2 regions of the Deefgea piscis genome follow, and region 1 is predicted to be linked to the other one. Evidence: riboswitches for the same ligand, from Rfam matches in the RefSeq annotation. Region 1 holds a riboswitch; the other holds the start of a gene.
What was found. A riboswitch is a leader RNA that binds a small molecule or an ion and turns the genes downstream of it on or off. The one in region 1 is predicted to bind thiamine pyrophosphate.

Region 1 (3,142 bases):
TTGCCGCCATGCCGTGGTGACTTCGGGGCCTAACTCCGATTCAATGCGTAGCAGTAGTTCGCGTTGTGGGCTGGTGAGCTCATGCTCGAGTTGCTGGCCAAGTGGCGTTAAATATAGGTTTTTTACCCGTTTGTCATCCTCGTCGCTTTGGCTGGCAATCAATTGCGCTGCTTGCAAGGCTTTAAGTGGGCCGTGTAATGCTTGTTTGCTTACGCCTAATTTGCTTAAAAGTTGGTGAATAGCAACACCAGGATTTCTGGCAACAAAATACAACACTCGATGATGTACGCGCCCCCATTGCCGTTCGGCCAGTAAAGCGTCCGCTTGCGCGGTAAAAGCACGGTAGCCATAAAACAAGAGTTCGATATCGGCTTCAATTTTTTGGTCAATCATATTGACTTAATTTTCCTTGATGGGCATGATTTAGGTCTACTTTATTGACCTATGTGGCGTATCTTATGCTAGCTCGAAGAATTGAACGTTTAACTTCGTCATTGGTTCGCGATATTTTAGCGGTCGCGCAACAACCTGGGGTGATTTCATTTGCCGGTGGCTTACCCGCCAGTGAAGCTTTATTGTCGCTGGATTTAGCCGCAATGCCTGCCGACGTAGTGAAAAGTGCGCTGCAATATGGCCCGAGCGAAGGCGAGCCGCAGTTGCGCGAGTTGATCGCTCAGCGAATGCAATCCATCGGTTTTAACTGCAGCGCCGAGCAAGTATTAATTCTGAATGGCTCGCAACAAGGGATTGATCTCGTCAGTAAATTAATGATCGACGAAGGTACGCCGGTCTTGGTCGAGGAGCCGGCGTATTTGGCCGCTTTGCAGTCGTTCCGTTTATTAGGGGCTGATTTACGCACTTTGCCGATTGCCGATGGCGTTGATTTAGCCGCGTTGGCCGATCAGTTGCCGCAGGTGGCTATGGCGTATTTAACGCCGACGTTTCAAAACCCATCGGGCTATTGCTACAGTCAAACGGAGCGGCAAGCGGTAGCGGCACTACTCGATACCCATGGTACGTGTTTGTTTGAAGACGACCCGTATCGCGAGCTAGCATACGATACCCCCGCGCCTGCGCCCTTGGTGAGTCATTTAACATCGGCGCCTTGGGTGTATCAAGGCTCGTTCAGCAAAACCTTGGCGCCGGGTTTACGCTTGGGTTATTTGATTGCACATCCTGATTTGATGCCGCACTTGGTGCGCTTAAAGCAAGCGGCTGATTTGCATAGCAACCGTTTAAGCCAATTGATTGTGACGCAAATATTGGCGGGCAATCAGCTCGATCCGCATTTAGCTGCCGTATTGCCACTGTATCGACAACGCCGTGATGCGATGGCCGATGCGTTGGCCGCGCATTTAAGCCCTTATGCCACGTGGGCCTTACCGAGTGGCGGCTTGTTTTTTTGGGTCAAACTCAATGCGGTCGATGACACTTTAGCGCTGATGCGCGCCGCTTTAGCGCAAAAATTGGCGATTATGCCCGGCGTGGCATTTATGGCGTCAAATCAAGACGATGGGGCGATTCGACTCAATTTTAGTCATGCTAATCCCGAACAAATTGAAACAGGAATTGCGCGCTTAGCGCAGATCTTGCGGGATTTTTGAGCGAGGGTCGGACTCAGCGCGGATTGCAAACTTAGGTTGGCAGCCACACACTTCAGGCGGACTTGCTTTGCGATTGTTGACGTTTGGTTTTTCGCCGCTGTTGACGCGATTTTCGCGGCGAATCCAACGCAACGACCCTAGCTAAAAAGTTTGATCTAGTGCCGCACCGCGCCGGCGCTGAGACGGTACAATGGCCACAGACTCGGGGTGCCGTTAGGGTCTGTGGACGTTTGGCAAACCCAACGTCAACAGCTTGTAAAGCGGCTGAGAGAAACCCGTTGTACCTGATCCAGATCATACTGGCGTAGGGATGTCTGCTGCGACTAGGCGACTTCCTGCGCTATACAAGGAAATCGCGATGTCTCAAGCCAATCTTTCTATACCTGAATTGCCATTTCATTTAGTTGCCGACGAGCTAGAACGCTTACGCGCTAATACCCCCCTAGTGCATGTGCTGACCAATGAGGTCGTGCAATGCTTTACTGCTAATACCCTACTGGCCATTGGCGCTTCACCGGCGATGATTGTCGCCGAAGAAGAGGTCGCTGACTTTGCGGCGATTGCCGATGCGTTGCTGATTAATATCGGCACGCTCTATCCAGCTCAACTACAAGCGATGAACTTAGCGATTGATGCCGCCAACGCGGCGGCAACGCCGTGGGTGCTCGATCCGGTGGCGGTTGGCGTATTGCAATACCGGCGTGACGCAGCCATTGCGATGTTGGCGAAAAAACCAGCGGCAATTCGCGGCAATGGCTCAGAAATTTTGGCCTTGGCGGGGGCATTGGCTTTGAATGCTGAGGCGACGGCGGGTGGTAAAGGCGTAGACAGCACCATGAGCTCAATGTCGGCGCTCAGTGCTGCGCAGCAATTGGCACGCGCCACGGGCGCGATTGTTGCCGTGACCGGCGCGACGGACTACATCACCGATGGCGAGCAAACGTGGGCTGTGCCGTGGGGGCACCCAATGATGACGCGCGTGGTGGGAACGGGTTGCGCCTTGTCGGCCGTGGTGGCCGCCTTTTTGGCCGACGCGCCCAATCGATTGAATGCCGTGGCCGCAGCATGTGCCGTCATGGCGATTGCTGGCGAGCGGGCGGTGGAGTGCTCTGATGGGCCTGGGTCATTTGTTGCGCCATTTTTAGACGCTTTACACGTGATTCATCCAGTGCAATTGCGGAGCTATAGCGAATGATGAAACCCGCGAACCCGATTGATTTAAGCCTGTATTTGGTGCTTGACCCCGATTTATGTGGCGGCTTGGCCGAAATGGTAACGACAGCGCAAATCGCCGCGCAAAACGGCGCCACCGTAGTGCAATTGCGCGCGCCGCAATGGAAAAAACGCCAATGGTTGTTGGCCGCTCAGGCGTTAAAAGCCGCGCTGGCCCCCTACAATGTGCCACTCATTATTAACGATCAGCTCGATATTGCGCTGGCGATTGACGCCGATGGCGTGCACGTTGGCCAGCAAGATTTACCTGCTACTGAAGTTCGACGATTATTCGGCCCAAATAAAATTGTCGGTCTATCGACCAA
Region 2 (3,142 bases), 740 kb from region 1:
GAATCGGCAGCCCAATAATCAGCTTTTTATGTTTGGTTAGGACTAGCACCAGATCCAATAAAGAAATTTCTTCCTCTGCATCGGGCTTGTGATGAGATGTCTCGCTGGCGTTGACTGCAGTCATTGGCGTGTATTCTGTAAAAAGATTAAAAATTCAAAACATCGAAAAATGCCGACCATTATAATCGATGACGTACAGTTTTGTTTTTTTGTAAGAAAAAAGCCAGCGTTTACGCTGGCTTTTTGATTTAAACCATACAAAGGATCAAAATTCAAACGCAGGTATCGTGACGCGCATTCTAGGTAAGTTGTAATCAAAGACTTGTTTTTGCTCGAGCACTGCGCCTGCTTGGCGATATAAAGTGGCATACATCATCGGCTCTTCACCAATAATCGCCAGCAAACGGCCATTATTAGCTAATTGCGCCAACAAGCTGGCTGGCGCTTGAGCGAACGAGGCCGTAGCGATAATGGCGTCAAATGGTGCTTGGCCATTGGCTGCCAAGGCGTCGCCGACTTCAGCGCGGGCGTTTTTAATGCCAGCTGCTTTCAGTTGCGTATTAATCAAGGCCACGTACTCAACATCAGCATCCACTACCACCACGTGCGCGCACAAACCGGCAGCCAAGGCCGCCAAGTAAGCTGCACCGGGGCCGGCGATGAGCAATTTATCGGTGGGCTTTAAGTCAATTTCTTGCAAGAAACGCGCTTCAACCTTAGGAGCAAGCATCAGCTGGCCATGTGCCAATGGCAATTCCACATCTACAAAAGCCAGTTCTTTTTTATCCGCAGGAACAAAATCTTCACGGCGCGTATTGAGAATGCGCTCAAGAATCACAGGATTCAACACATTCCACGGGCGAATTTGCTGCTCAACTAAAAGATAACGTGCGTTTTCCCAATCCATGTTTGCTTCACCTCAAGACAAGCCGACTACGGCGATTAGATTATTCAATTTGTCTTGCAATTATCCCACAACTCTTTTAATTTCACATTCATGAATCGCTAGGGGTTCCGATTTAAGCGACTTTTCTTCTGATAATGCCATTTTTGGCTAACGTCACCAGAAACAACGTCAGCAAATCGGATGAGATATACCCTTGGAACCTGACCCGGTTAATACCGGCGTAGGAAAGCGAGTCGCTGACTTTTTGCGCCCCCACTCCTATGCCGTCTTTTTAAATCACGCGCCAACGAGCGCGACTGAATCACTCATCTGAGTTTGAATCAGTGCACAGGAGAACACCATGAACGCAAAAGCAGAATTTTCCGCCGATTCGGCCGTCGTTGACGAAGCCGCCATCAAGCCACTGCCTAATTCTCGCAAAATCTATGTACCAGGCTCACGCGCCGACATTCAAGTGCCAATGCGCGAAATCAGCCAAGCCGATACGCCATTGCAAATGAGCATCAGTGGCGCGGTTGAAAAAAACCCACCGATTTTCGTGTATGACTGCTCAGGCCCTTACACTGATCCTGCGGCTAAAATCGACGTGCGTAAAGGCTTAGAGCCTATTCGTGCGGCATGGATTAGCGAGCGTAACGACACCGAAGTGTTGCCTGAACTCACCAGCGAATATGGCCGCATGCGCGAAGCTGACAAGAGTCTTGATGTTTTACGCTTTGAATTGCAACGCAAACCACGCAAAGCCATTGCCGGCAAAAACGTCTCGCAAATGCATTACGCGCGCCAAGGCATCATCACCCCAGAAATGGAATACGTAGCGATTCGTGAAAACATGAATCGTGCTGCTTACTTAGAAAGCCTAAAAACGGATAGCCCAACTGGCGACAAAATGTTGGCGATGATGAATCGTCAGCACAAAGGCGAAAACTACGGCGCGAATATGCCTGATGTAATTACGCCAGAATTCGTGCGTAGCGAAATCGCCTGTGGCCGCGCCATTATCCCAAACAACATCAATCACCCAGAATCAGAGCCAATGATTATTGGCCGCAACTTCTTGGTGAAAATTAACGGCAATATCGGCAATTCTGCGGTAACGTCGTCGATCACCGAAGAAGTCGACAAAATGACGTGGGGCATCCGCTGGGGCGCCGACACCATTATGGATTTGTCGACCGGCAAAAACATCCACGAAACGCGTGAATGGATTTTGCGTAATTCACCAGTGCCAATCGGTACCGTACCAATCTACCAAGCACTGGAAAAAGTCAACGGCAAGGCTGAAGATCTGACTTGGGAATTATTCCGCGACACCTTGATTGAGCAAGCCGAGCAAGGCGTGGATTACTTCACGATTCACGCTGGCGTATTGCTGCAATACGTACCGATGACGGCGAACCGCATGACCGGCATTGTGTCGCGCGGCGGCTCGATTATGGCGAAATGGTGCTTGGCGCATCACCAAGAAAACTTCTTGTACACGCACTTTGAAGACATCTGCCAAATCATGAAGGAATACGACGTCGCCTTCAGTTTAGGCGATGGCTTGCGCCCGGGCTCAATCTGGGATGCCAATGATGAAGCGCAATTGGGCGAACTCAAAACATTGGGTGAACTCACGCAAATCGCTTGGAAACACGACGTGCAAGTGATGATCGAAGGCCCTGGCCACGTGCCAATGCAATTGATCAAAGAAAACATGGATAAAGAGTTGGATTGGTGCCATGAAGCGCCGTTTTACACGCTTGGCCCATTGACCACCGACATTGCACCGGGTTACGACCACATCACTTCGGCGATTGGCGCAGCACAAATCGGTTGGTACGGCTGCGCGATGCTGTGCTACGTAACGCCAAAAGAGCATTTGGGCTTGCCAAACAAAGCTGACGTGAAAGAAGGGATTATCACTTACAAACTTGCCGCGCACGCTGCCGATTTGGCCAAAGGTCATCCAGGCGCGCAGATTCGCGACAATGCACTCTCTAAAGCACGTTTTGAATTCCGTTGGGAAGATCAGTTCAATCTCGGCCTTGATCCAGACCGCGCTCGTGAGTTTCATGATGAAACGCTGCCCAAAGACAGCGCTAAAGTCGCGCATTTCTGCTCAATGTGTGGCCCACATTTCTGCTCGATGAAAATCACCCAAGACGTACGCGAATTCGCCGCCAAACAAGGCATCAGCGAAATCGAAGCCCTCAAAAAAGGCATGGAGACCAAATCAATCGAATTCGTAAA

Region 2: linked by a shared signal. The riboswitch ahead of thiC (phosphomethylpyrimidine synthase ThiC) and the one ahead of thiM (hydroxyethylthiazole kinase) in region 1 are both predicted to bind thiamine pyrophosphate.

What each region holds. Positions count from the first base shown of each region.
Region 1 covers NZ_CP081149.1:2,209,902-2,213,043, reverse strand. Annotated here, with positions in the region: gene K4H25_RS10225 (MarR family winged helix-turn-helix transcriptional regulator) at 1-393, opposite strand, end outside; gene K4H25_RS10220 (aminotransferase-like domain-containing protein) at 459-1,604, shown strand; TPP riboswitch at 1,798-1,932, shown strand; gene thiM (hydroxyethylthiazole kinase) at 1,963-2,799, shown strand; gene thiE (thiamine phosphate synthase) at 2,796-3,142, shown strand, end outside.
Region 2 covers NZ_CP081149.1:2,950,552-2,953,693, forward strand. Annotated here, with positions in the region: gene K4H25_RS13780 (Wzz/FepE/Etk N-terminal domain-containing protein) at 1-124, opposite strand, end outside; gene K4H25_RS13785 (protein-L-isoaspartate O-methyltransferase family protein) at 266-907, opposite strand; TPP riboswitch at 998-1,151, shown strand; gene thiC (phosphomethylpyrimidine synthase ThiC) at 1,248-3,142, shown strand, end outside.